Regions from separate parts of the Mammaliicoccus sciuri genome, predicted to be linked through region 2. Evidence: riboswitches for the same ligand, from Rfam matches in the RefSeq annotation. Region 2 holds a riboswitch; the other holds the start of a gene.

Region 1 (15,713 bases), 300 kb from region 2:
ATCAATCCTTATATCGTTACTATACATAACAACTTGATCACCACTTTGGATTGTATCATCTACTTCAACGAACATGTGACTCATCATCAACCCTCTAATTGGATAGCGTTGTTGATTAATAAGTACATCATGTTTCGCTCTTGTCTTAAGTATACCGTCTCCATAGCCAATATCAACTACAGCAATGTTACAATCTTTATCAGCTGTATATTGGAAACTATATCCACAAGTTTCTCCTTTTTTAATAGGGCGAACTTGTATCACATTAGCTGTAACCGTAAAGTTCTGATCTGTAAGTGTAGTAGAGAGGGTACTATAAGGTCTTGACCCATAAAGTATAATACCAAGACGAGCATGCGTATGTTGATTGAACAATCCGTCTTCTCGAACATAACTTGCACTATTTTGCGCGTGAATAAATTTGAAGGCATAACCTTGGTCTAATATAAATGATAAACAATCAATCCAAGCTTGTCTTTCTGTTTCATATTCATCGCCACCAAATTCATCTGCATATCCGAAATGTGTCCAAATCCCTTCAATAATCGCTTGCTCTGCAATAGGTAAGCTTTCATTATGTTTGAGTACTTGCAACATTTCATCTTGGTCTTTCAAACCAGAACGGTGTAGTAGATTTTCAAGTTCTAAATGTAATTTAACGCCTGCTAAATCTTCTACATGTTCATGATAGAACGTCAATGAAGGTAACGTCATCGCGATGTTATGTGCCTTTAATGTTTCAAATTCGATAGAAGGATTCATCAAAAAGATATTCACTTGTTTATCTATTTCACGAATTCTTACTGCTTCATGAAGTGATGTCGTACTGAATGTTTGAATACCAGCCTGAATAAAGGATTTAACTGCGAATTCTAGTCCAAAATGATATGCATCGTTTTTCACGACAGCCATAACTTTGTTATCTTTAATAACATTTTTAGCATTTTTTATAAAATTTTGTTCATCAATCGTAATACGTGCTACCATTATTTGTCCGCTCCTTGATTTAATAGTGCTGTATAGTAATCAGCGACACTGATTAATACTTCTTCATCGAAATTGAGTCTATTTGTATGTAGACCATAAATATAATCTTTTTCAACATTTCGTGTTCCAAAAAAGACAAAATAACTTGGTGCTAATTGACGATAGAAACTAAAGTCTTCACCAAATAAATAAGGCTTTTCAAGTTCATGTAATGTTAAGTCGAGGCTTGTTAAAGCTTCTTTAACGCCATCATATAATTGTGCATCATTTGTAGTAGGTGGATATCCTTTAGCAAAATCAACCGTACAAATAACTCCAAATAGCAATTCAACACTTTCTGCGATTTTTTGCATTTGATTTATAACAATTTCAAGATCATTCGTATCATATGTACGAATCGTACCTTCTAAGTATCCATTCTCTGGAACGGTATTAATGGCTTCACCAACATTGAATTGTCCAACATGAACAATATTGCGATTTAAACCATTTAAATGAAATTGCTGAATTTGTGTAACTTGAGATAATACATGCATCATCGCTTCTGATGCTGCTTTACCATCTTCTTTACTGGCAACATGACTCGAACTTCCTTTTAAGTAAAATCGATACTCTGTTGCACTGGCTGTAATTTCATCATTTTTAAAGGCTACTGTGCCGACATCTTCAAATGGCATAATGTGTACGCCATAAATTTTCTCTATATTATATTTATCAAACACATTTGATTGGATTAATTGATTCGCACCAGCTTCAGTTTCTTCTGAAGGTTGGAATATAAACACGACATTATGCGGTAATTCACCTTTATCATATAAAGCTTTACAACGTTGTGTAAAAAGCATTAATGCTGTTGTATGACCATCATGACCACATGCATGCATTACTTGATCAACCGTACTTTTATAAGGTACATCGTTTACTTCTTGAATAGGTAAGGCATCGATATCCGCTCGATACGCAATTGTATGATTCGAATTGCCTTCTAAATAACCAATGACACCTGTTTGAATAGGGCGTTCGTATGGAATATTTAATTGTTTTAAGAAGTCTTCAATATACGCAGTTGTCTCATATTCTTGCATACTTAACTCTGGGTGTTGATGTAAGTATCTTCTTGTATTTTTCACAAATTCTAATTCAGACATTTAACTCAGTCCTTTGTATTATGTATAGAAAGAGGGAGCGGGATAGAAATTTCATTTAAGGAAAATGATATCGCAGTCCCGCCCCGACTAAAATGATATTATTGATTTAAATTACGTAAAGCAGATACAATTTCTTTTTTACCATCTTGTACATCTGCTGATTGTTTAATAACTTTAGCAGGTGTACCAGCTACTACTGCACCAGCTGGAACATCTTTAGTTACGATAGCACCAGCTGCAACGATTGCACCTTTGCCGACTCTAACGCCTTCAAGGATAACAGCATTTGCACCGATTAATACGTCATCTTCAATCACAACAGGTGATGCACTTGGTGGTTCGATAACACCCGCTAATACTGATCCAGCACCAACGTGTACATTTTTACCAGTTGTTGCACGTCCACCTAAAGTAGCGTTCATATCTACCATTGTACCTTCTCCAACAACAGCACCGATATTGATTGTAGCACCCATCATCACAACAGCACCGTCTTCAATAACTGCATGTTCTCTAATGAAAGCACCTGGTTCGATTCTTGCATTTGTATTTGTTAAGTCTTTTAATGGAATTGCTGAATTACGACGATCATGTTCAATTTCTAAATCCGTAATAGCTGATTGATTCGCGTCATAAAAGCTCTTCCAATCTTTAGCATCACAGAAAATTGTTTTAGATGTTTCAGAACCAAATACTTTAAATGACTCTGGGAATTCAACATTTTCAAATGTGCCGTTTACATAAACCTTTAAAGGCGTTACTTTCTCTGCTTCACTAATATATTGTATAATTTCTTCTGCCGTAAAATCTTTAACCATGTTAAATTCTCTCCTCATTTAAATTATTGTATGTGTAATATCCGTTTTCTTTATTGACTAGAACATCTGCTACATTAATTGCGCCATTAGCAAAGATATCTTTAGACTGCGCACGATGTGTGATTTCAATCGTTTCGTCATGGCTAGCAAATAGTACTTGATGTTCTCCAACAATTGTACCACCACGTTGTGAACTAATGCCAATTTCTGTAGGTTCACGTTTAGTAGTTGATTCATGTCTGTCATAAACTGGTACAGATTGTGCTCTTTTTTCTTTAATTGCGTCATATAGTTGAACGAGTGTACCACTTGGTGCATCGACTTTCTTATTATGATGCTTTTCTAACATTTCAATATCAAAGTCTTCCAATAATGGTACTGCATATTGAATAATTTCTTTGAGTATATGCACGCCATAGCTCATATTTGCGCTGAAAAATACAGGCATGTTCTGAGATTTTTCTTTTAACTTTTCTATGATTTGTTCTTTTTCACCAGTCGTTGCGATAACTAAAGGTAATGTGAAGTCTTCTTCTAATAAAGGCAATAATAATTCAGGATTTGAAAAGTCTATTGCCACATCCGCTTCTGGCGCTTCAGAAATAGATTCGAAAGCAGGGTAGGGATATGATTTCGTTGAATCCTTTACAACAACACCAACAATTTCGTTATCTCTTTCTTCTGCTAATCTTGCGACGCGTTCATTCATTGCACCATATCCGATTAATAATATCTTCATTGTTTTACACCATCTTTAAACTTAGTAAATGCTTCACTTAAAACGTTTCTTTCTTGTTCTTCCAATGTAACAAGCGGTAATCTTACTTCATAACAACCGAAACCTAATTCAGACGTTAATAACTTAATCGGCACTGGATTTACATCTACACTTAAATGATCAAGTAATTCGGTAATATCACGATTTAAAGTGTTTGCTTGTTCTAATTGATCATTAACGACATAATCATATAATTGTTGTGTTTCTTGTGGTATAGCATTTGCTACAACTGAAATTAATCCCGCTCCGCCTAATTGATAGTAATCCAACATATTGTCATCATTACCACTATATAATGCAAAGTCACTTGGTAATTGTTGTTTTAAAGTTTTTGCGTATTCTAAATCTCCAGTCGCATCTTTTAAAGCTACGATGTATGGATTTTCACTTAGTTTAAGCACCGTTTCAATATCTATCGTCATATTTGTTCTTGATGGGACATTATAAAGTACAACAGGTAATGCAACTTCATCTGCAATTTTTGTAAAATGCGCGATTAATCCACGTTGACTCGTCTTGTTGTAATAAGGTGTGATTAACATAATTGCATCAGCACCTAATTCTTTGGCTTTTATGGAAGCATCGATAGAAGCTTGCGTATTATTTGTACCTGTACCTGCTATAACTGGTACACGACCATTCACTTTTTTAATCCCACATTCTAATAATGTATTTCTTTCTTCTGTTGTAAGCGTAGGATTTTCTGCTGTTGTTCCGTTAATAATAATACTTTTAACACCATTATCTATTAAAAATTCTATATGATTTTCAAAGGCTTCGTAGTCTACATCCTCATTTGTGAATGGTGTCGTAAGGGCAACGCCCACACCGTTAAAAATATGTGACATACTGAACACTCCTCGTTATTTTTTATTTAATTCTAATACTTGTTCTAGCACTTGAACGGCATTTAAACTTGCACCTTTTAATAAATTATCTGAAGTACACCAGATGTGGAATGTATTGTCTAAAGAATCATCTTTACGAATTCTTCCAACGAATACTTCATCTTTACCAGTAGAATGAATCGCTAATGGATATTCATTATTTTCTACGTTATCTACTAAGACAACACGGTTATCTTCATTAAATAAGTTACGAATATCTTCAACAGTTGCTTCTTTATCTAAAGTTACGTTTATATGCACACTGTGGCTGTCTTGAACAGGTACACGTACACAAGTTGCTGTTACATTTAAAGAAGGTTGATCTAAGATTTTTCTAGTTTCGTCGATCATTTTTTGTTCTTCTTTTGTATAACCATCTTCTAAAAATACATCTATATGTGGTAACACATTATTATAAATTGGGTGAGGGTAGTTCTTTGGTGCTTCTCCTTTTTCACCATTAGCTAAATCTTCACGACCAGCTAAACCAGATCCTGATACTGCTTGATATGTTGTATACGCAACACGTTTCAATCCAAATTGATCTAATAAAGGTTTTAAAGGTACAACTGATTGAATTGTTGAACAGTTAGGGTTTGCAATAATTTTACGATTTAATTTAGGTACATTCACTTCCGGAACGATTAAATCAATATCTTCATGCATACGCCATTGACTTGAATTATCGATTACAATTGCACCATGTTTTTCAAATAGTGGGGCGAATTTCTCGCTTGTACCACCACCAGCACTCATAATAACGTAATCGAAATTGCCATCTGTTTTTTCTTCTGTCAATGCTTCAACAGTATAAGTTTTTCCTTGGAATTCGATTTGTTTACCTGCTGATCTAGGTGATGAAAATAATACAAGTTCATCAAATGGTACATTTCTTCTATCTAATACTTCTAATACTTTTTCTCCTACTAAACCTGTTGCGCCTACAACTGCTAATTTTGTCATTTTGTTCACTCCATCATTCATTATATATTAAATGCTTCACTTAAAGTTCGAACGGCAGTTTCTCCTAATTCGCGATCAACAACGTAAGAAATACTAATCTCAGAAGTTGTTGTTTGATAGAAGTTGATGTCATGACTAATTAAAGTACGGAATGCTTTAGAAGCTATTCCTGACATATCTCTCATGCCAGTTCCAATCACTGAAAGTTTAGCGTAGTTATCTCTCATTTTGTAACGTAAGTGAGGGTATTCCTCAGTAAGTTGTTCAATGATTTGTTCGATTTGATATACGTCTGAATCTTTAATCGTAAACGAAAGCTGTAATCCTTGTTGATTTTCAATTTGAGATATCATATCAACATTCATTGATTGTTCTTCTAATGAATCAAATAATTTCTGTAATAATGCAAAATTTTGCATCAGATAAGTTAAAGTAACATGAATCATATGTGTATCAAGTGCGACTCCTGTAACTGCTTTTTTCTCTAATATCTCTGTTTGTGGCATAATCCATGTTCCTTTCACGTTTGATAATGTTCTACCAAGATATAATGGTATGTTATAATTTTTTGCAATTTCGACACTTCTAGATTCTAATACGCCAGCACCTAAAGCACTCATTTCCATCATTTCTTCATATGAAACTTCATTGAGCAACTTTGCTTCTTGATAAATTCTAGGGTCTGTTCCATATACACCATCAACATCTGTATATATTTCACAAGATGTATCTATACTTGCTGCAATGGCTACTGCAGTTGTATCAGAACCGCCGCGTCCTAAAGTTGTAATTTCCAGATGATCATTCACACCTTGAAATCCTGCAACGACAAGAATGTCATTTGTTTCAAAAGCTTCTTCAAAACGTAGTGCATCAATTTCTGCAATTTTACTTTTCAAATGATTACCAATTGTCTTGATACCTGCTTGATATCCAGTCATTGCTTTCGTTTGAACACCAATATCATTCAATACCATTGATAAGTATGAAATGGTTTGTTGTTCACCAGTCGTTAAAAACATCGCTAAATGCTCATCTTTAGGTTGCGTCGTAAGTGAGCTAATATTTTCAAGTAAAGAATCTGTCGTCTTACCCATAGCACTTACAACCACTACTAATTGTTCTCCATTATCAACACGTGATTTCAACATATGTGCGATATTTTTAATTTTGTCAAAATCACCAACGGACGTACCGCCAAATTTTAAAACACTCTGACTCAAAATAATTCCTCCTATAAATCGGAGACGAACGCTGTAATATAAATAAAAAAACAAGTTCGGCATTCGAACTTGTTTTAATTTATATATACAAGTGATGCACTCCATTATTCTTAAAATAATGACAGACAACTAGCTCTTAACCTAAATGTCCAACACCATATTTCTGCAAAAATATAATGTTTCGGCATCGCACCCTTTCACTCCTTTAAGATTGCAGTCCAATAGGGGTAGTTACTAATGATTGATGCGCCTCATCAAAAACATATTCAATTGGTATGCATTCATTATACATACAAAGAATATTGATGTAAAGAGAGAAAACTGATAATTTCAAAAAGTTCTTACTATTTGATTGATCATTTTAGAATATTAATATTCATTCATATTCATTTTAGATGAGTGTGGAGGAGATGGAGGGAGTTTTTAGGAATGGGGGGAGGTTGGTAAGAAAAGTAGGGCTGGATTTATCTTGTTTAGTCAGTCTTGATAAATAGAGGAATATGTCCATATAATTGTGTAATAAAAAAAGAGCCACATATAGCTCACTTTGGTACAATGTAATCGACTAAGAAAAAATTGTAGAGGTGACTATATATGACTCAATTAAATGTTAACTTAGATTATGAAGAATTGGCAAGTGCTATTTTTGGAAGTGATATGAATGCGTCTATGAAAACAATAGCTATGACTGTCATAAATGCATACATGGAAATGGAAAGAGACAAGTATGTTAATGCTGGATATAAACAAAAGAATTCAGGAAGAAACGCACAACTTAATGGCTATTATGCGCGTGATTTCCTGATGCCTATTGGCAATCTGACATTAAAAGTTCCAAGAACACGTGACGGTGAATTTACAACTGAAGTATTTAATCAATATTCGCGTTCTGACCAATCGCTTATTTTAGCGATGACAGAAGCATACATTAATGGTGTTTCAACTAGAAATGTTAATAAAATTGTGGAATCCCTAACGGGAAAATCTGTGTCTAAATCAACTGTTTCAGGCGTAATAAAAAACCTAGATCCTGAAATTAAAGAATGGGCTGGTAGACCTATTGTTAGTCATCAGTATAAGTATGTATTTGTTGATGCTATGCACATTAAGGTAAGAGAGAATAATAAAATTGTTTCTAAAGGTGTTTATATCGCTATGGGTATCAACGAAAATAGAAAACGCGACATTATTGGCTTTAAAATTTCTAATCAAGAGTCAGAATTAGCTTGGTCAGAGTTTTTTGAAGACTTAAGAATGCGTGGTTTAACAACACCTGAACTTATTATCTCTGATGCGCATTCTGGACTTATTAAATCTATTAAGTCACAGTTTATTGATTCATCTTGGCAACGTTGTACATTCCATTTTCTTAAAAATATTGTAGAGAGATTTCCTAAAAAGAACTCTAAAGAAGCTAGAATGTTACTTAAATCAATATTCCAAGCACCAACATATCGTCACGCTGTTCAGCTCAAAGATGAATTCATTGCACAATATGAAAGTAATCCTAAGTATGTGGAAGCTATTAAAATATTGGATGAAGGCTTCGAAGATGCCTCACAATTCTATAGATTTCCTGCTCAACATCATAAAAATCTAAGAACTACTAATTCAGTTGAAAATATTAATATGCAACTCAGAAAACGAGAAAAAATAGTTAAAACATTCCCTAATCTAGATTCAGCTTTTAGATTAATTGGCGCAGTACTTATGGATATTCAAGAAAGATTTGATAAGTCTAACAGACCATTTATCGCTTAATTAAGCTACTTATTTTTTAAAAAATAAGTAGTGATCAAACAACTATATCTGTTTAAACTTCAAAACAAATATAGTTGTTCGATTCATTAAAAAACCAAAGGTTGATTACATTCTAAAGATATTACACAAACATATGGACTTGACTAAATAGAGGGTGTCTATGTTGCTTGTTTACCCTGTCTTGCAACATTGAACACCTGAACATTGCTAGTCGACGCTCACTTGCAACATTGAACGCCTGAAAACTCACATCTCCATCATTTTCCCCAAAAATAAAAAACTGAGACATGTCCTCATGTCTCAGTTCCATATATGCTAATTAGTTATAAACACCTTGATCTCTCAAGTATTCTTCATAACTGATTTCTTTAGAAATTGCGCCGTCTTCTTTGATTTCAATTACGCGATTAGCGATTGTATTGATAAATTCAAAGTCATATGAAGTAAAGATTAATGATCCTTTGAAATTCTTCAATCCATCATTGACTGCAGTGATACTTTCTAAGTCTAAGTGGTTTGTTGGTTCGTCTAGTAATAATACGTTAGAGTTTGATAACATCATTTTACTTAACATACATCTTACTTTTTCTCCACCTGAAAGGACACTTGCTTTTTTCTTAACTTCTTCACCACTAAATAACATACGTCCAAGGAATCCTCTTAAGAATGTTTCTGTTTGTTCTTCTGGTGGTGCATACTGTCTTAACCAGTCAACTAAGTTCATTTCTATACCTTCGAAATATTCTGAGTTATCTTTTGGTAAGTATGATTGTGTTGTTGTAACGCCCCATTTAACTGTTCCTTCATCTGGTTCAATTTCACCAGCTAAAATACGAAGTAGGGTCGTTTTAGCAATCTCACTTTCTCCGATTAATACAGCTTTATCATTTGGGTTCATTGTAAATGAAACGTTATTTAATACTTTTTGACCGTCAATTGTTTTTGAAACACCTTGAACTTGTAATAAGTCATTACCGATTTCTCGCTCAATTGTGAAATTAACGAATGGATAACGTCTTGATGATGGTTGAATGTCATCAAGTTCAATTTTTTCAAGCATTTTCTTACGGCTTGTTGCTTGCTTAGATTTAGAAGCGTTCGCACTAAATCTTGCAATAAAGTCTTGTAATTCTTTAATACGTTCTTCTTTTTTCTTGTTTTGATCTTGAGCCATTTGAGTAGCAAGTTGACTTGATTGATACCAGAAGTCATAGTTTCCGACAAATAGTTTAATTTTGCCGTAGTCTAAGTCAGCAATATGTGTACATACATTGTTTAAGAAATGTCTATCATGTGATACGACGATAACTGTATTCTCAAAGTTAATTAAGAAATCTTCTAACCAAGCAATCGCTTTAATATCTAAACCGTTTGTAGGCTCATCGAGTAATAGAACATCTGGCTCACCAAATAAACTTTGAGCAAGAAGTACTTTTACTTTTTGGTTGTTTTCTAATTCAGACATCATTTTGTCATGTAATTCGTCTTTAATACCTAAACCTGAAAGTAAAACAGATGCATCCGCTTCTGCATTCCATCCGTTCATTTCAGCAAACTCACCTTCAAGTTCTGCTGCACGCATACCATCTTCATCTGAGAAGTCTGGTTTCATATAAATTTCGTTTTTCTCAGTCATAACTTGCCATAATTTTTCATGGCCTTTTAATACAACATCAATCACTTTTTCATCTTCGTGCGCAAAGTGATCCTGTTTTAATACTGCTAAACGTTCATCTTTACCAAGTGAAACGTGACCTGATTGAGAATCTAATTCGCCTGATAATACTTTTAAGAACGTTGATTTCCCAGCTCCATTAGCACCGATAAGTCCGTAACAGTTACCTGGTGTGAACTTAATATTTACATCTTCAAAAAGCTTACGATCACCGAAACGTAAACTTACATTCGTAACTTGTAACATTAAATGACTCCTTTTCATTAATACTTCTACCGATGAATTATATCATAAATGAAACAAAAATGGGCAAGAGTTTGAACAGTCGTTACACGAAGCAAAATGCATGTTATAATGAATAAACGAAAAACATATGAATGGAGAATGACATGGCACACGAAAAAGATACGCTTGTAGGTCGCATAGACTTTTTAAAATTGGATAGATTGGAAGGTTCAACTTATCACTTACTTGGACCAAATAGCGAACCTATTAAAATGAATGCTTCAGAAGTGGAAGATGACGATCAATTAGAAATCGGTGAAGATTATAGTTTCTTTGTATATCCTAGCCGATCTGGAGAATTATTTGCTACACAAAACATGCCAACTATTACAAAAGACCGTTATGATTGGGTAAAAGTATTGAGAGTAGACCGTGATGGTGCTGCAGTAGATGTAGGATTACCTAGAGAAGTACTCATTCCATGGGAAGATCTACCTAAAGTTAAAGAGCTATGGCCACAAAACGGTGACATGATATTCTGTACACTTAGAATAGATAGTAATAGTCAAATGTTTGCGAGACTAGCAACAGAAACAATCGTTGACACGATGTACAAAATGGCTGAAGAATCTATGTTACATCAACATGTAACAGCAAGACCATATCGCTTATTAAGAGTAGGTACTTTCCTCTTATCTGAAGATGGTTATAAAATATTTGTACATGAATCAGAACGTAAACATGAACCAAGACTAGGTGAAGAAATGGACGTTAGAATCATCGGCGTAAAAGAAAACGGTGAATTAAATGGTTCATTCTTACCATTGGCACATGAAAGGCTAGATGAAGATGGCCAAGTGATATTTGATTTACTTGTAGAATATGACGGAGAATTACCATTTTGGGATAAATCAAACCCAGAAGCGATTAAAGAAGTCTTTAATATGAGTAAAGCAAGTTTCAAACGTGCTATCGGTAGATTATATAAACAAAAATTGATCACAATCGAGACTGGTAAAATTACCATCACTAAAAAAGGTTGGGCTCAAGTTAAAAAAGAAGACTAATTATAAAACCAAACTGACACTTCCAAATGAAGTTGAGTTTGGTTTTTTATCGCGATTATATGCCATTTAATTACAATATTGACATTATTTAAAAAGCGTTGTAAATTATAAATGTAACAATATCGAACATTAATAAACAATCAAATATTTGGATCGTGACTATTCAATTAGGCGAAAACCACAATTCTTGAGGTGCATGAATCACCTCTAAGTCTTGTGGTATTTTTTATTTCAAATGATTGGAGGTATTGCTGCCTATGATAATCAAACAAGTCCTTAACAATAATGTTGCTATTGCCATCAGTGAAAATGGTGAAGAAGTAATCGCTATGGGGAAAGGAATCGTGTTCTCAAAAAAGAAAGGTGATTTCTTATCTCATCAAACACCCGAGAAAATCTTTAGACTCGATAATCAAGAAGTGAGATTTCATTTACAGTCTTTAATTAATGATGTACCCGTACCGATTATTACGACATGTTGTGAAATCATAAATGATGTTCAACATAAATTTGATTTTACATTTCAAGATTACATTTATGTCACATTAACGCATCATTTACATCACGCGGTCAATATTCATCAAAACAACCAAAAGATACAGACATTTTCTATTGATGTTAAAAGCATTCATCCTCGTGCATTTGAATCTAGTTTATACGCATTAACGATTATTAAACGAAATTTAAATATTTCTTTCCCAGCATATGAAGCAAATAATCTAGCATTACATTTTATCAACGCTGAGCAACCTGAGGGTATCGAAAATCAAACTGCTTATAAGAATAAAAATATTCAACTGAACGATTTGATCAATTGCTTAAATCAAATAGGTATCACACGGAATAAGTCCAATGAATATTATTATGATAGATTCATCCAGCACTTAAAGTATTTAACAGAACACATTCTTGATTATTCTGAAGACTTATCTCAACAAGTTGATATATCATTCCAACAGCATTTAAAAACACACTATCCAAATTCTTATTTGTACGCAAAAGACTTATATAACGCCATATCAAGAAAGTTCAATATTGTTATTAATCAACATCACTTGTTCTATTTTCAGTTGCATATAGAACGCATATTATCATCACAAAAAGGAGGCACAACACGAGATGAGTAGAGAAGAGAATATGATGGTAGGTTTCACTATTGTAGCGATAGCTGGGGATGCAAGAAGAGAAGTTATGGCTGCTATGGAAAAAGCTAAAAACGGACTATTCGATGAAGCGCGTAGTCATATTGAAAGTGCAAATACATTTATAACAGAAGCACATAAAGAACAAACCCAATGTTTAGCTCAAGAAGCAAGTGGTGAATCATCTGAATTAAGTTTTATTATGGTACACGGTCAAGATCACTTAATGACAACAATGGCATTACGTGATTCTGTAAATTACATCATTGATATTTATGAACAACTTCAAACTTTAAAACAAAATGGGTGATACATGTGAATAAGATAATTAAATTTATTGAAAAGATGAAACCATTTTTTTGAAAAAGTGGCTTCTAATCCATACTTAACAGCAATTAGAGATGGCTTCGTTGCATTAATGCCAGTTATTTTATTTTCATCATTATTTATTTTAGCTGCTTACGTACCGAACGTTTGGGGATTCCATTGGCCAAAAAATATCGAAACTACCATTATGAAAGTTTATCAATTCACAATGGGTATGTTAGCACTTTATATGGCAGGGACTGTTACGAAATCATTAACTGACAATAAAAACTTAAAATTACCTAAAACGAACCAAATCAATGTCATTTCAACATTCGTAGCTGCAGAATCTTCATTACTAATTGTAGCGATGAACCCCGTTAAAGACGGTATAAGCATTGATATGCTTGGTACTAAAGGACTTATCGCATCATTTATCGTGGCATTTGTAATACCCAACTTTTATAAATTCTTTATTGGCCGAAATATCACAATTAAGATGCCACCTCAAGTACCTGGTAATATCGCACAAGCGTTTAAAGATATGATTCCGTTTGCCGCTTCTGTCGGTTTATTCTGGATTATCGATATCGCGATTCGTCAAATTGCTAATGGTAACTTAGCAGAATTGGCGACAATTATACTGTCACCATTATTTACAGCTGCAAATGGTTACTTAGGATTTGCGATTATCTTCGGATTTATAGCTTTCTTCTGGTTTATAGGTGTACATGGACCATCTGTAGTAGGTCCTGCTGTTATTGCGATTATGTATAACAACCAAGTTGAAAACTTAAGATTATTTAGAGAAGGTCAACATGCACATATTGCATTAACACAAAGTACGCAAGACTTTGTAGCACTGATCGGAGGTACTGGTGCCACATTCTTAGTTCCATATATATTTATATTCTTGTGTAAGTCTAAAGAACTTAAAGCTGTTGGTAAAGCGTCATTTATTCCTACAACATTTGCTGTAAATGAACCTTTATTATTTGGTGCGCCAATTATTTTAAACCCTGTATTCATGATACCTTTTATCGTGACACCAATTCTTAACTCATGGGTATTGAAATTTTTCGTAGAGAATCTAGGTATGAATAGTTTCATGCATTTCTTACCATGGCCGACACCAGGACCTATAGGTATTTATATGGCATCAAACTTTGCGCCATTATCTTTATTATTAATAGCCGTTATTATGATACTCGACTTTGTGATTTGGATGCCATTTATTAAAGCATATGATCGTATTAAAGTGAGTGAAGAACGCGGAACGATTGAAAGTCAAAATATTGTACAGCCTCAATCAAACGTAGAGTCAAACGAAAATAGTCAGGTAGAAACTACTGATACTAAAGTTCAATATGACATTAAGGATCACGTCAACGTATTAGTCGTATGTGCTGGTGGTGGTACAAGTGGTATACTCGCTAATTCGTTAAACAAAGCTGCTAAAGAACAAAATATTCATTTAAATGCTACTGCGAGAGCATATGGTCAAGATATGGATTTAATTAAAGATATGAACATTGTTATATTAGCCCCTCAAATGGATTCAATGAAAAATGAAATGAAGAAATATACTGACCAGCACAATGCTCTTCTTATGACAACAACAGGTAAAGAATATATTGCACTTACAAGAGACGGAGAAGCAGCAATAGAGAAGATATACAAACTACTATCAGAAGAAAAATAAACTAAAGGAGTATAAGCATGTTAGAATTACCAAAAACTTTTGTACTAGGCGCTGCAACTGCAGCATATCAAGTAGAAGGGTCAAGCAAAGTAGATGGAAAAGGACGTGTGCTTTGGGATGAATTTTTAGAGAAACAAGGACGATTTAGCCCAGATCCAGCAAGCGATTTTTATAATCGATATGAAGAAGATATTAAATTAGCTTCAGAACACGGTATTAAAGCGTTAAGAATTTCTATTGCTTGGTCTCGCATATTTCCAAAAGGGTATGGGGATGTTAATCAAAAAGGGGTAACATATTATAAAAATGTATTTGCGACGTGTCGTAAATATAATATTGAACCGTATGTGACATTACATCATTTTGATACGCCTGAAGAACTATTCAAACAAGGGGATTGGTTATGTAAGGAGAACATCACGTATTTTGTGAACTATGCAGCATATTGCTTTGAGACATTTAAAGATGATGTTCAATATTGGATGACGATTAATGAACCGATCGCATATACTTTAGGTCAATATGTGACAGGTGCGTTTCCACCTGGTGAACAATATCAAGTCGTCAAGTGTCTCCAAGCTCAACATAATCTTATTGTTGCGCATAGTAAAGTAGTTAAACTCTATAAAGAGAAAGGTTATGACGGAGAAATCGGTATTATACATGCTTTAACTCAAATTTATCCAATTGATCAACAACCTGAAAATGTGAACTCTGCTAAAGTTCAAGATACATTTATCAATGGATTTTTATTAGATGGTACATTTTTAGGCGCATATTCTAGTGAGAAAATGGATATAATTAATCATTTGCTTAATATATATGATGGTTCATTAGATATGACAGAAGAGGAAATGGCAATCATTAAAGAAGCTAGTCAATTACAAGATTTCTTAGGCATCAATTATTATCAAAGTAATTGGGTGAAAGCAAATGAAGCGGATAGCTTAATACATCATAATGGTACTGGTGACAAAGGTAGTTCGATTTTTAGACTTAAACAAATAGCTGAAATTGTTAAAAACCATGAC
Region 2 (15,713 bases):
ACAAACTTGGTATGATGCTAAATAATAATAGGAAAGAAGATTATATATGCCAGAGTTACCAGAAGTAGAAAGTGTTAAAAAAGTGATAGAACCTAAAATTGTCGGTGCCACAATACAAAAAGTAACATTTTCAGAAAAAGTTGAAGTGGGCAAATCGACAGGTAAAGAAACAATTATAAAAGGTAGTTCATTAGCTGTATTCAAAGAACGTACTGAACATTACAAGATTATGAGTGTCTATCGTAGAAGTAAATATATTTTTATGGAAATTGATAACGGTGAAAATGGCAATGTTATCATGTGTCACTTCGGTATGACGGGGGCATTCTTTACAGTTCCAGAATTAAGTCATATTGAAGTTGATAATCATAGAAAGCATTGGCACGTTATATTTGAATTAGATAACGGATTACAGCTTATTTACACAGATATTAGAAGGTTCGGTGAACTAAGAGCATTGGAAGATTTAAGTGAATATCCTTCAGTCTTAAAAATTGCACCAGAACCGTTTGTAGAAGAAGCGTACCAACATTACTTAAATAAAGTATTGTCAAATAAATTTATAAATAAACCAATTAAAGTCGCGATATTGGATCATACAGTTATATCAGGTTGCGGTAACATTTATGCTTGTGAAGCCTTGTTAAGAGCTGGCGTTCTTCCGATGAGACCAGTGAAAGACTTAACTTCAAAAGAACGTAAAGCGGTCTTTGATGAAGTGGTTAACGTGTTAAAAGAAGGTATTGATAACGGAGGTTCAAGTATATCTGATTACTATAATGCAGATGGTGAAAAAGGGACAATGCAAGAAAAGCATAGAATATATGGTAAAAAAGTGTGTGGTCAATGTGGCGGGCAAGTATTACAAAAAGTCATTGCTACAAGAAATACACACTATTGTCCAAATTGTCAAAAGTAGGTGTAAAAATGGCGAAAGTAATAGGTTTAACTGGAGGTATTGCAACTGGAAAGTCTACAGTATCTCGTATTTTAAAAGATAAAGGGTTTTGTATAGTAGATGCCGATGTAGCTAGTCGAAAAGCAGTCGAAAAAGGTAGCGTTGGTCTACAACAAGTTAAAGAAGTATTTGGAGAAAAAGCGATTATAGATGGTGAAATGAATAGACAATATGTTGGATCTATTGTATTTAAAGATCCGACAATGCGAGAAAAACTAAACAATATCATTCACCCAATAGTAAGAACAATAATGGATAAAGAAAAAGAAGCGGCATTAAGTCATGGTAAAAATGTCATTATGGATATTCCGTTATTGTTTGAGAACAAACTGCAAAATACAGTCGATGAAACATGGTTAGTTTATACAGATGAAGAAACTCAAATACAACGACTTAAAGAACGTAATCAGTTAAGTGATGAAGAAGCAGAAGCAAGAATTCAATCACAAATACCAATAGATGAAAAGAAAGCATTAGCTGATTGTATTATTGATAACAATGGATCTTTAGACGACTTACACTATAATATTAATGCTTTACTTAAAAGTAAGGCATTAAATCTTTAAAATTAAATAAGATTAAAATGAAAGTGGATGAATAGCATTTGTTATTCATCCACTTTTTTAATTTATTTTAGAAAAAGATAATAGAAAACGTTTTCAACAAACTTTTAATGTGATATACTAATTGCAACAAATAGTATATCACATTAAAAGGGGTTCTCGACTATGAAGAAAAATATCGCAATTAATGGTTTAGGAAGAATTGGAAGAATGGTCTTAAGAGGTGCACTTAAATCAAATGATTTAAATATTGTGGCTATTAATGCTTCATATCCACCAGAAACAATTGCTCATTTAATTAAATATGATTCTACGCATGGCAAATTAGATGGAGAAATTAAAGCAGTTGAAGATGGCATCATTATTGATGGTCATAAAATTTTACTTGTATCTGAAAGAAATCCTAAATTATTACCGTGGGGAACTTTAGGAATTGATATTGTTATAGAAGCAACTGGTAAATTTAATCATGGAGATAAAGCTATCGCACATATTGACGCTGGCGCTAAAAAAGTTATTTTAACGGGGCCATCTAAAGGTGGACATGTTCAAACAATTGTTAGAGGTGTGAATGACGATGCACTCGATTTAAATGATTTTGATATTGTGTCAAATGCATCTTGTACAACAAATTGTTTAAGCCCAGTAGCCAAAGTTTTAAATGATACATTTGGAATCGAAAATGGTTTAATGACAACTGTACATGCATTTACGAATGACCAAAAGAACTTAGATAATCCTCATAAAGATTTGAGAAGAGCACGTTCTTGTACGGATAGTATCATTCCAACTTCAACAGGTGCAGCAAAAGCATTGTCACTTGTACTACCTGAATTAGAAGGTAAAATGCATGGAATGGCATTAAGGGTACCAACGTCTAATGTTTCACTAGTAGATTTAGTTGTGGATTTAAAACAAAATGTAACAGTTGAAGAAGTAAATGAAGCATTACGTCAAGCTAGTAATGGACCATTAAAAGGGATTATGGATGTTAATGATGAGCCACTTGTTTCAATTGATTTCAAAACGAATCCACATTCAGCAATCGTTGACGAACAATCTACAATGGTCATTGCAGATAATAAAGTGAAAGTACTTGCTTGGTATGATAATGAATGGGGCTACTCAATGAGAGTTGTTGAACTAGCAGAACAAATTGCTCAAATACTTTCAGAAGTGAGAGAACAAAAAATTTCATAAGTGATATAAGTTACAATTAAAACGTAATGTGGTAAATTAAATACCGCATTACGTTTTTTATTTAATAATAATACTGTTAAGTATCTATAAGTGCATTTTGAAAAGTAGTGAGCGTTTAAAAAAATAACAAACTACTGTATAATCAATCTATGTAATAAGTATATAAGGGGTGAAACGAATGAGATGTCCAAACTGTAAATATGAAAATTCCAAAGTTGTAGACTCTAGACACGCGGATGATTTAGTAGCAATTAGACGACGAAGAGAATGTGAATCATGTGGATTTCGTTTCACAACTTTTGAAAGAGTAGAGCTCACACCTTTAATCGTCGTAAAAAAAGACGGCGCAAGACAAACATTTAATAGAGATAAAATATTAAACGGTTTAGTACGTTCTTGTGAAAAAAGACCGGTTGCTTATCAAAAATTAGAAGAAATTACAAATCAAGTTGAAAAAGAATTAAGATCTGAAGGTAACACAGAAGTATCTTCAAATGATATCGGTGAAAAAGTTATGGAACATTTAATGGATGTCGATCAAGTATCTTATGTAAGATTTGCATCAGTATATAGAGAATTTAAAGATGTCGATCAATTATTAAAGTCTATGCAAGGCATATTGAAAGACCGAAAGTAAGGTGAGTATTAATGGCGGAATATTTTAGTGGTATCAAGCCAAGTGATGGCTTCTATGTTGAATCGAATTATAATTATACACATGTACATCAGGATATATTAGTTAGTTTATATACGCCATTAATCGGAACTGATGCAATTGGTGTTTATTTATATTTATCGCAGTTTAATTATCATCATGAAACAGAAGCGTATAATCATTATACAATTATGAATGATTTAAGAATTAATCTGTCTAGCTTTAGAGATGCTTTAGACTTGTTAGAGGGTATCGGCTTACTGAAGACGTATTTTAAGACGAATCAAGAAGCGCAATCATTTATTTATCAATTAGAGCAACCTGCTACAGCAGAGCAATTCTTTAATGATCCTTTATTATCTGTATTTTTATATCAACAAATTGGTAAGGCGAGATATATTAGGTTAAAAAATAGATATAAAGATGACAGTGTGACGACACAAGGCTTTCATGAAGTGACTAAGAGCTTTACTGATGTATTTAAAGTGCCAAAGTTGACGAATGTTGAACAACAAGATGATATCAATATTCGACCTGAATATAAAAGTAAAGGACTCGATTTGTCAGACGTTCAATTTGATTTTGAAATGTTAGAATTATTGTTGAGTAATCATTTAATTTCTAAAGAGATTTTAAATAAACAGACGAAAGAAGTCATCATACAAATCGCTACGTTATACGGTATTACACCGGTTGAAATGAAATCTATTATCTTAAAATCCATTACAGAGAACCAAACGATTTCACTACAAGATTTAAGAAAACATGCGCGCACAATCTATCAAATCGAGCATGAAGGTAAATTGCCGACTTTAGATTTAAAAAATGAAAAACCTAAAGTAAATACGCATTCTGAAAACAGCGAAGTGAACTCTTTGTTGTCATGGTTTGAATTGTTGGATACGACAAGTCCAATAGACGTGTTATCATCATTTACGCAATCTGAACCAACAATTGCACAAAAGAGAACTGTTGAAGATATTATTACACGCGAAAAATTACCGTATGGTGTAATTAACATCTTGTTAGAGTATGTAATGTTTAAAAATAATATGCAATTACCGAAAGCATATATTGAAGAAATTGCTTCGAATTGGAAGAAACTTAAATTATCTTCAGCTGAAGAAGCCTATCATTATGTTAAAAATCTTGATAAACAAAAAGCTGAGAAGAAAAAAGAACGTAAAAATAATGCAAATAACCCTTATAAATTAAAATCAATTGAAAAGACACCAGAATGGTTATTAAAACAAAAATCTTCTGAATCAACTAAAGAAGAGAAACAAAATGATCATGAATCTGATGCTGCGTTTGAAAAAAGAAAACAAGCGCTTCAAAAAGAAATGGAAGCTTTTTGGAAAGAAGGTGATCAATAATGGAACCACTTGGACAACATTTAAAACAAAATAAAGATTTTCAAAAACGATTAGAAAAAATTAAAAAAGATACATTGTCTCATAAAGAGGTAAAGGCATTTTTAGAAGAACATCAATCTGAATTAACGAACGAAATGATTGATAGAGATTTAGATCAATTACAAGCGTATAAAGATCAATCGAAATGTTGTGAGAAATGTGGTAGTTATGGCACTTGTATCAACTTTGTGAAAGGTCATGTACCTGAACTATACATTGAGAATGACCACATCAAAACAAGATACTTACCTTGTCCGAATAAAATTGAATATGATGAACAAAGGTTTGAATCAAGTTTAGTGACATCATTCCAAATGCCAGAAGAAACGTTGAAAGCGACAATTAAAGATATCTACATCGAAAATGAGTCTCGAATGCAAATCATTAAGAAAGCTATGGATATCTGCAATAAAATCGTAGCAGGTGAAGAAGTTAAAGGACTATATATACATGGATCATTCGGAACGGGTAAATCATATATATTAGGTGCAATTTCAAATCAGTTAAAAGTCAAAAAGCAACCTTCTACAATTATATATTTACCTGAATTTATTAGAGTGCTTAAAAATGGATTTAATGATGGTTCGTTCAGTAGTCGATTTGAAGCGGCTCGTGAAGCTAAAGTATTGATGTTAGATGATGTTGGTGCAGAAGAACTGACGCCATGGGTCCGTGATGAAATATTGGGTCCATTATTGCATTATAGAATGGTCCATAAATTACCTACATTCTTTAGTTCAAATTTTAACTTTGAAGAATTAGAATTTCATTTGAGCAAAACACGCCAAGGTTCAGAAATAACGAAGGCTAGTCGAATAATGGAACGTATTAAAACAATCTCTGAACCATATGAGCTAGATGGTAAAAACTATCGCGCTTAATTTTAGCTTGATATTTTACAGTAGAGTTGTATAATTGAATTATCTTAAATGAATATACAAATTTAGAGGACATGACGTCTATAAAGCATTCACAGAGAGTCTCATTGAGCTGAAATTGAGATAATGCAATATAAATGGTTACTCCCTCAATACATGATGTGTTAATCCACATTCGGCTCAAGACCGTTATCTTATGTAGAGTTATCGTACTTATACGTTAAGTGCGTTAATGAGGGTGGTACCGCGAGAGATTTCGTCCCTTTGGATGAGGTCTCTTTTTTGTGTTCTTTAATAAAAAAGAGGAGGAAGTCGTTATGAGTGAGATAAATATTAAGTTTCCGGATGGTAATGTGAAAGGGTTTGAACAAGGCACAACTACTGAAGAAATCGCTCAATCTATTAGCCCAGGTTTAAGAAAAAAAGCTGTAGCTGGTAAATTTAATGGACAATTAGTAGATTTAACAAGACCTTTAGAAAATGATGGGGAAATTGAAATCGTTACACCTGGAAGCGACGAAGCTTTAGAAGTGTTAAGACATTCAACTGCACATTTAATGGCACAAGCTTTACAAAGATTATATGGAGATGTGAAGTTTGGTGTAGGTCCTGTAATCGAAGGTGGTTTCTACTACGACGTTGATACAGAACATAAAATTTCTAGTGACGACTTTGAAACAATTGAAAAAGAAATGAAACAAATTGTGAATGAAAACTTTAAAATTGAACGTAAAGTTGTAAGTCGCGATGAAGCGAAAGCATTCTTTAAAAATGATGAATATAAATTAGAGTTAATCGATGCTATTCCTGAAGACGAAAATGTAACACTTTATTCTCAAGGTGAATTTACAGATTTATGTCGAGGCGTACATGTTCCTTCAACTTCAAAAATTAAAGAATTCAAATTGTTATCTACTGCAGGTGCTTATTGGAGAGGTGACTCAAACAATAAGATGTTGCAACGTATTTATGGTACAGCATTCTTTGATAAAAAAGAATTAAAAGCATACTTGAAAGTATTAGAAGAAAGAAAAGAACGTGATCACCGTAAAATTGGTAGAGAACTAGAATTATTTACTACTAATCAAGATGTTGGTGCTGGATTACCTTTATGGTTACCAAATGGTGCGACAATTAGACGTGAATTAGAACGTTATATTGTAGATAAAGAAGTCGCAATGGGCTATGACCACGTGTATACACCAATTATGGCTAATGTAGATTTCTACAAGAGATCTGGACATTGGGATCACTATCACGAAGATATGTTCCCTCCAATGGATTTAGGTAATGAAGAACTTGTGCTTAGACCTATGAACTGTCCACATCACATGATGATTTATAAAAATAGTCGTCATTCATATAGAGAGTTACCAATTCGTATAGCTGAATTAGGTATGATGCATAGATATGAAGCAAGTGGTGCAGTATCAGGTTTACAACGTGTTAGAGGTATGACTTTAAATGATGCGCATATCTTTGTTCGTCCAGACCAAATTAAAGAAGAATTTAAACGCGTTGTTAACATGATTCTTGATGTGTATAAAGATTTTGGTTTCGAGGATTATAAATTCAGATTAAGTTATCGTGATCCAGAAGATAAAGAAAAATACTTCGACGATGACGAAATGTGGAATAAAGCACAAGCGGTTCTTAAAGAAGTAATCGATGAGATGGCATTACCATATGAAGAAGCAATCGGTGAAGCGGCATTCTATGGCCCTAAATTAGACGTTCAAGTTAAAACAGCAATGGGTAAAGAAGAAACACTATCTACTGCTCAAATAGATTTCTTATTGCCACAAAAATTTGATTTAACTTATATCGGTAATGATGGTGAAGAACACCGTCCAGTTGTTATTCATAGAGGTGTAATTTCTACTATGGAAAGATTTACTGCATTCTTAATAGAAGAAACTAAAGGTGCATTCCCACTTTGGTTAGCACCAAAACAAGTGGAAATTATACCTGTAAATGTTGACTTACATTACGATTATGCAAGAGCATTAAACGATGAATTAAAATCTCAAGGTGTACGTGTTCATATTGACGACCGTAACGAAAAAATGGGATATAAAATTCGTGAAGCACAAATGAAAAAAATACCGTACCAAATCGTTGTCGGTGATAAAGAAGTAGAAAACCAAGAAGTAAATGTACGTCAGTATGGATCTAAAGATTCAAAAACTGTTGAAAAAGACGAATTCATCTGGAATATAGTGGATGAAATTCGACTAAAAAAGTAATATCCTATTGAAATTTCTGGAATCATCGGGTATAGTTTTAATAGTGAAATTTAATTAAATATTCCTCAGTAATGAGTTAGAGGTTGCGATGTTCAAGAGTAATTATTCAGAAGCGAAATGGCGCGTATGTTGAAATAATGAAAGGGTGCATCGCCGAAACGAATCATATCCATAATATGGTTTGTTGGGTCAGTGTTTAATAAATACTGGACTGTCACACTAAGTGATGTGCTACCAATTTGTATGGAATGTTCATATATCGGTCGCATATCTCTTGAGATATGCGACTTTTTTAGTGGCTCGATTGTGGAATGGAGAAAGGAAATAGCAATGAATCAAGAAAAATCAACGAACAATATTCAAAGGAAACTCAAAGATAGACATATCTCTATGATAGCCATCGGTGGTTGTATTGGTACTGGTTTATTTATGACTTCTGGCGGAGCGATTAGAGATGCTGGACCGGGTGGTGCATTACTAGCATATGCAATAGTTGGCTTGATGGTCTTCTTCCTTATGACATCATTAGGAGAAATGGCAACTTATTTACCAGTCTCAGGTTCTTTTAGTACTTACGCAACTCGATTTGTCGATCCTTCACTAGGATTTGCATTGGGATGGAACTATTGGTTTAACTGGGTTATTACAGTTGCAGCTGATATTACAATTGCATCTCAAGTTGTGAGTTACTGGGAACCACTAGAAATCATTCCATCATGGTTATGGAGTGTCATTTTTATGGTTATCATATTTGGCCTTAATGCACTTTCAGTTAGAGTATACGGGGAAAGTGAATACTGGTTTGCATTTATTAAAGTAGCTACAGTAATTATTTTCATTGGTGTAGGTTTATTAACGATATTTGGTTTACTAGGTGGCGAATACTTAGGGTTCGACAACTTTGTAGCAGGTGATGCACCATTCTTAGGTGACTCGAACGTTAATACATTCTTACTTGTATTAGGTGTATTCTTAGTTGCGGGATTCTCATTCCAAGGTACTGAGTTAATTGGTATTACAGCTGGAGAATCTGAAAATCCTGAAAGAGCTGTACCTAAAGCGATTAAACAAGTATTCTGGAGAATTTTACTATTTTACATTTTAGCAATCTTTGTAATTGGTATGATTATTCCTTATACAAATCCAAACTTAATGGGTGGAGACGAAATTGCGAAATCACCATTTACACTTGTATTTGAGAATGCCGGTTTAGCATTTGCTGCTTCATTTATGAATGCTGTTATTTTAACTTCAGTATTATCAGCAGGTAACTCTGGTATGTATGCTTCAGTTAGAATGCTATTCTCAATGAGTAAAGATAGATTAGCATCACCAGTATTTTCAAAAACAAATAAATCAGGTGTTCCTTACACAGCATTATTTGCAACGGCAGTAGTTGTTATACTTATATTTGCAATTGAGCATTTAAGTGGTGGGGCATACGAATATATTATCGCTGCTTCTGGTATGACAGGCTTTATTGCTTGGTTAGGAATCGCGATCAGTCATTATAGATTTAGAAGAGCATTTGATCTACAAGATTATGATAAGACAAAATTAAAATATAAAGCTAAATGGTTCCCATTTGGCCCATTGTTCGCATTTGCTTTATGTGCGATTGTAATCGTAGGACAAGATGTTGATTTCATCCAAACTGGTGAATTCGAACCAAGAAGATTCTTTATTACTTATATGGGTATTCCTGTATTTTTAGCGTTTTTTATTTTCCATAAACTAAAATATAGAACTAAAATGATTCCACTTGATAAAGTTGACTTAAGTCAAGATGTGGATATGAAAGAATTTGAAAAGAATATTAAATAAACATTGACATAAGGGTTTATAATTGGTAAGATAAGTTTTGTTGAATACGAAACGGACCAAGTAGAAGCATACCCGCTTCTCACCTGTAGTGACGCGTAAAGCAGTTAGCAGGTACAATAAACCTTTAAAGTTTATGGATGAGAACGGGTGCATTATGCATTCGTTCTTTTTTTCTTGGACGACTTCGTAAAAATTCTAGGAGGTGTCAACCATAGCTAAAGATCAGACTCAAGTTAACGACAAAATTCGTGCAAAAGAACTTCGCCTTATTGGCCAAGATGGTGAGCAAATTGGTGTTAAATCTAAATATGAAGCCCTTGAAATGGCTGAACGAGTAGATTTAGACGTTGTAATCGTAGCGCCTAATGCTAAACCACCTGTTGCAAGAATTATGGATTACGGTAAATACAAATTCGAACAGCAGAAGAAAGAAAAAGAAATGCGTAAGAAACAAAAAGTAGTCAATGTTAAAGAAATTCGATTAAGTCCAACTATCGAAGAACATGACTTCGAAACTAAATTGAAACATGCTCAAAAATTCTTATCTAAAGAAGATAAAGTTAAAGTATCGATTAGATTTAGAGGTCGTGCGATCACGCATAAAGAAATTGGTCAACGTGTGTTAGAACGCTTTGCAGAATCTTGTAAAGACATAGCAACAGTTGAACAAAGACCTAAAATGGAAGGGCGTTCAATGTTCTTAATGTTAGCGCCAATTTCAAACGACAAATAAACCGAAATTATAGGAGGAAATCTCAATGCCTAAAATGAAAACTCATCGTGGAGCAGCAAAACGTGTTAAAAGAACTGGTTCAGGTCAATTAAAACGTTCTAGAGCGTTCACTTCACACTTATTCGCAAACAAATCTACAAAAGCAAAACGTAAATTGCGTAAAGCTTCATTAGTTTCTAAATCAGATGCTAAACGAGTTAAACAAATGTTAACGTACGTAAAATAATAAACATAGCGGACTAATGGTCCATTTTAAGGAGGAATTATCATGCCACGTGTTAAAGGTGGAACAGTGACGAGAGCTCGTCGTAAAAAAGTTTTAAAATTATCTAAAGGTTACTTTGGTTCAAAACATACATTATACAAAGTTGCTAAGCAACAAGTTATGAAATCTGGTAACTACGCTTACCGTGACCGTCGTCAGAAAAAACGTGAATTCCGTAAATTATGGATTGCACGTATTAATGCAGCAGCTCGTCAAAACGACATCAGCTATAGCCGTTTAATGAATGGTCTTAAAGTAGCTGGTATTGAAATTAACCGTAAAATGCTTTCTGAAATTGCTATTTCAGACGAAAAAGCATTTGCTGAATTAGCTACTAAAGCTAAAGACGCTTTAGCTAAATAATTGCATTTCATTGTTGTATAAGCTGTCAATAAAGTTATTAACTTTATTGATGGCTTTTTTTGTGAAATAATATAGTAGAAGATACGTCTTCTTTACGCTTCAAATTCGCTTTGATAAAATAGTGTAGAAATAAGAATAAGGAGTTTATTATGTCTAAATTTGATGAAATGATAACAGTAGTACCACGTAAATTAATATTTAAAGACGAAGCTTATCAATTTGATGGGTTTAAATCTATTCAAGATGAAGAAACTAAATATATTTATGAAACAATTAGTCAATTTGAAACAAAACGTCGTGGTGATATGGAAGAAGATCCTTCATATAAACAACTCATTTCATATTGTATATTAGAAAATGAGGACGACGAAGTACTTGTATATGAAAGATTAACAGGTGGTGGCGAAAGCCGATTACACGGTTTAAGTTCAATTGGCGTAGGTGGTCATATGAATGATGTCCCTGAAGCTGTAACAGTTGAAGAAGTAATCAGAGAGAATGCTGCAAGAGAACTTGAAGAAGAAGTTGGTTTAAATAAACAAGATGTAGCAAACATGGAGTTAATTGGATTTATAAATGATGATCAAGATGAAGTAGGAAAAGTTCATATTGGTGTTGTTTTTAAATTAAAAGTTAATAAATCTAGCGTTGAAGCAGTTGAAACAGACACGTTAAAAATTAAGTGGGCTGACCAAACAGAATTGTTGAATCATAAGAATTATGAAACATGGAGTAGTCTTATTATAGATGGTATATACAGAAGAGGTGAGTAACCTTGAGTGAAATTATTCCATTTCCAAAATTAAAAAAACAACTGGTTAACAATATTAATCTTGCGATTCGAAATGAACAATTTGATGAAGCATATGAATTGTTTGAAACGTATGAGCAACATTTTGAGATGGATGATGACATATCCATAAAAAAATGTGAAGTCTTAAAATCTTGCGGTTATTATCTTGAATTGCGAGAAGAAGCGAGTATATTGCTCAATCAAGGTCATCCATTCTATGACAAAATAGTTATTTATTTTGTAGAAAGTTTATACTTTTTAGAACAATATCAAACGGTAGTTGAAATTATTAATCAAATTAAAGATGAAAATATCGAACATGCTACGAGAATGGCATTGCTACCTATACAAGATATGGCTAAAGAAAAGTTAAACCAAAGACAGTTGAAAGCTTCAGAGGTATTGAGAACATTTAGAGAAACACAATTTGAAGAACAAATTAATCTACTTATAGATTTAATTGATCATCACTTAGGTATATTTAATTTAACTTTAGCTCAAATTATTGAGAATGAAGTATTGCATCCAAATGTGCAAAGTTTAATATTAGAATATTTAAGATTAAGTGAATGGTCAGCTGAAGTTAAATTCAATAAAATAGATGAGAATATTACAGTTATACCGACTGAATTACCTGGTATAGAAAGAACAAATTTTACACAAAATATCATTCCTAAAGTAATTGATCAACTTGAAATTGATAGTCCTTCATCTATAGAGTTAGCTAAAAGTTTATTAAACCAACATGCCATTATTATGTATCCAATTACACTAAATGATATAAATGATGATGTTTTAGTTGCATGTTACTTGAAACTTTTATCAGAACGTTTTAATATAGACGCTAACTACGAAAGTGTGACTCAACAAGATTGGGACATATTCATTGAAGTCATTCAAAAATTGCAATGAATATAAACACTATAGTTGAAACATTAGAAAGCTATGTTATAATTAAAGAGTTGAAAATTTATAAAATTAGGATAATCACGGAGGTTTTTATTCATGACAGCAACATGGGAAAAGAAAGAAGGTAACCAAGGTTTATTAACTGTTACGGTTCCTAAAGAAGAAGTAGATAAAGGATTAGACAAAGCATTCAAAAAAGTTGTTAAACAAATTAATGTACCTGGTTTCCGTAAAGGTAAAATGCCAAGACCATTATTTGAACAAAGATTTGGTGTTGAATCATTATACCAAGATGCTTTAGATTTCATTTTACCTGAAGCATATGGTAATGCAGTAGAAGAGGCAGAAATCAACCCAGTTGATCGTCCAGAAATCGACGTTACACAAATGGAAAAAGGTAAAGAACTTATCTTTGAAGCAACTGTAACTGTTGAACCAGAAGTTGAATTAGGAGACTATAAAGGTCTTTCAATCGAGAAACAAGATCGTGAAGTAACTGACGAAGAATTCAATCAAGCAATTGAAGATGCAGTAAGCCGTCAAGCTGAATTAACAGTTAAAGAAGGCGAAATCGCTGAAGGAGACGTTGTTAACATTAACTTTGATGGTTATGTTGATGGTGAAGCTTTCGAAGGTGGTCAAGCAGAAGGTTATGATCTTGAAATTGGTTCTGGATCATTCATCCCTGGATTTGAAGAACAATTAATCGGTCTTAAAGCTAACGATAGCAAAGATGTTGTTGTCACATTCCCAGAAGAATACCACGCTGAAGAATTAGCTGGTAAAGAAGCTACTTTCAAATGTGAAGTTAACGAAGTAAAATCTAAAGAAATTCCAGAATTAGATGACGAGTTAGCACAAGAACTTGATGAATCAGTTAGCACAGTTGATGAATATAAAGAAAAATTACGTAAAGATTTAGAAGAAGCTAAAGTTAATCAAGCAGAAGCAACTGAAAAAGAAGAAGCTATTACAAAAGCTACTGACAATGCAAAAGTTGATATTCCTGAAGCTATGGTTAATACAGAATTAGATCGTATGATGCAAGAATTTGAACAACGTATTTCTCAACAAGGTTTAAACCTTGAGTTATACTATCAATTCTCAGGTCAATCAGAAGAAGAACTTAAAGCACAAATGAAAGAAGATGCTGAAAAACGTGTTAAAACTAATTTAACTTTAAGAGCTATTGCTGATGCAGAGAATATCGAAGTATCTGATGCAGATGTTGAAGCTGAATTCGCTAAAATGAGCGAACAATTTGGATTATCTGTTGAAGATATTAAAGCAACATTAGGTAATAACGATATTTTAGTTAATGACCTTAAAATCCAAAAAGTTATCGATTTATTAGTAGCTGAATCAGCTGGAGAATAATAATTATTCGGTATTAAAGTAATTATAGTAGCAGAATATTTCTGCTACTATTCTTTTTTAGTCCGTTTAATTTGAAAAAGTAAAAAACATTTAGTATAGTCTAAAAAGAATAGGGGTGTAAAAATGTTTAAATTTAATGATGGTGAAGAAAACTTAAAATGTTCTTTTTGTGGTAAAGAACAGGATCAAGTTAAAAAACTTGTTGCTGGTAGTGGCGTATATATTTGTAATGAATGTATAGAATTATGTTCTGAAATTGTAGAGGAAGAATTAAAGTCACAAGAACCAGAACAGTTTACTGATGTTCCTACACCTAAAGAAATTATGGAACAATTAAATGATTATGTTATCGGTCAAGAAAATGCAAAAAAATCATTAGCTGTAGCTGTTTATAATCATTATAAACGTGTACAACAACCTTCTGAAAGTGAAGATGGTGTTGAATTACAGAAAAGTAATATTGCATTAATCGGACCTACTGGTAGTGGTAAAACATTGCTTGCACAAACATTAGCTAAATCATTAAATGTACCATTTGCAATTGCAGATGCAACAAGTTTAACTGAAGCAGGTTACGTTGGTGAAGACGTTGAAAATATATTATTAAGATTAATCCAAGCAGCAGATTTCGATGTTGAAAGTGCTGAAAAAGGTATCATTTACGTGGATGAAATTGATAAGATTGCACGTAAATCAGAGAATACGTCAATTACACGTGACGTATCTGGTGAAGGTGTACAACAAGCGTTACTTAAGATCTTAGAAGGTACAACAGCAAGTGTGCCGCCACAAGGTGGAAGAAAGCATCCAAACCAAGAGTTTATTCAAATAGATACAACAAATATTCTATTTATCCTTGGTGGTGCCTTTGATGGTATTGATGAAGTTATTAAACGTAGACTTGGTGAAAAAGTTATCGGCTTTAGTAGCTCAGGTGATGAAATTAGTGACGAAGAATCATTACTATCACAAATTAGACCAGAGGATTTACAGTCTTATGGTTTAATTCCTGAATTTATTGGTAGAATTCCAATTGTAGCTAACCTAGAAACATTAGATGTTGATGCATTGAAAAATATTTTAACGCAACCTAAGAATGCGTTAGTTAAACAATATACTAAGATGCTTGAATTAGATGATGTTGAATTACAATTTGATGAACAAGCACTTACGGCTATTAGTGAATTAGCAATAGAACGTAAAACAGGTGCACGTGGACTTCGTTCAATTATTGAAGAAGCTTTAATTGATATTATGTTTGATATTCCATCTAGCTCTGATGTAAGTAAAGTAGTTATTACTGAAGATACAATTAGAGATCATAAATTACCTAACTTATATGATAGTGAAGGTAATTTAATCAATGATGAAAAAACATCAGCATAATCACATATGATTATAAAGGCTGAGACATGTTATTAACTGTCTCAGCCTTCTTTAATGTTTAAAAATGATTTGATAGACCTATCGTTACTGTGTTTAAAATATAAGTAAGATAAGATATAATAAAAGAAACAAACTTGTAGGAGAAAAC

What was found. Region 2 has a riboswitch for lysine ahead of MUA60_RS06555 (amino acid permease). Riboswitches for the same ligand answer to the same signal wherever they lie in the genome.
Positions count from the first base shown of each region.
Region 1: linked by a shared signal. The riboswitch ahead of MUA60_RS08125 (aspartate kinase) and the one ahead of MUA60_RS06555 (amino acid permease) in region 2 are both predicted to bind lysine.

Region 1 is NZ_CP094824.1:1,560,851-1,576,563, forward strand. It holds gene alr (alanine racemase) at 1-987, opposite strand, end outside; gene MUA60_RS08100 (M20 metallopeptidase family protein) at 987-2,135, opposite strand; gene dapD (2,3,4,5-tetrahydropyridine-2,6-dicarboxylate N-acetyltransferase) at 2,234-2,953, opposite strand; gene dapB (4-hydroxy-tetrahydrodipicolinate reductase) at 2,955-3,692, opposite strand; gene dapA (4-hydroxy-tetrahydrodipicolinate synthase) at 3,689-4,579, opposite strand; gene MUA60_RS08120 (aspartate-semialdehyde dehydrogenase) at 4,595-5,581, opposite strand; gene MUA60_RS08125 (aspartate kinase) at 5,602-6,804, opposite strand; lysine riboswitch at 6,891-7,067, opposite strand; gene MUA60_RS08130 (IS256 family transposase) at 7,399-8,565, shown strand; gene MUA60_RS08135 (ABC-F family ATP-binding cassette domain-containing protein) at 8,885-10,486, opposite strand; gene MUA60_RS08140 (CvfB family protein) at 10,630-11,532, shown strand; gene MUA60_RS08145 (CAT RNA binding domain-containing protein) at 11,790-12,659, shown strand; gene MUA60_RS08150 (PTS lactose/cellobiose transporter subunit IIA) at 12,652-12,984, shown strand; partial or broken gene MUA60_RS08155 (lactose/cellobiose PTS transporter subunit IIB) at 12,990-14,682, shown strand; gene lacG (6-phospho-beta-galactosidase) at 14,700-15,713, shown strand, end outside.
Region 2 is NZ_CP094824.1:1,258,453-1,274,165, forward strand. It holds gene polA (DNA polymerase I) at 1-25, shown strand, start outside; gene mutM (bifunctional DNA-formamidopyrimidine glycosylase/DNA-(apurinic or apyrimidinic site) lyase) at 47-919, shown strand; gene coaE (dephospho-CoA kinase) at 928-1,524, shown strand; gene MUA60_RS06530 (glyceraldehyde-3-phosphate dehydrogenase) at 1,687-2,721, shown strand; gene nrdR (transcriptional regulator NrdR) at 2,900-3,358, shown strand; gene MUA60_RS06540 (replicative helicase loading/DNA remodeling protein DnaB) at 3,370-4,752, shown strand; gene dnaI (primosomal protein DnaI) at 4,752-5,672, shown strand; gene thrS (threonine--tRNA ligase) at 5,987-7,915, shown strand; lysine riboswitch at 7,985-8,157, shown strand; gene MUA60_RS06555 (amino acid permease) at 8,246-9,739, shown strand; ribosomal protein L20 leader region at 9,792-9,917, shown strand; gene infC (translation initiation factor IF-3) at 9,942-10,472, shown strand; gene rpmI (50S ribosomal protein L35) at 10,498-10,698, shown strand; gene rplT (50S ribosomal protein L20) at 10,741-11,100, shown strand; gene MUA60_RS06575 (NUDIX domain-containing protein) at 11,250-11,873, shown strand; gene MUA60_RS06580 (hypothetical protein) at 11,876-12,805, shown strand; gene tig (trigger factor) at 12,899-14,179, shown strand; gene clpX (ATP-dependent Clp protease ATP-binding subunit ClpX) at 14,303-15,565, shown strand.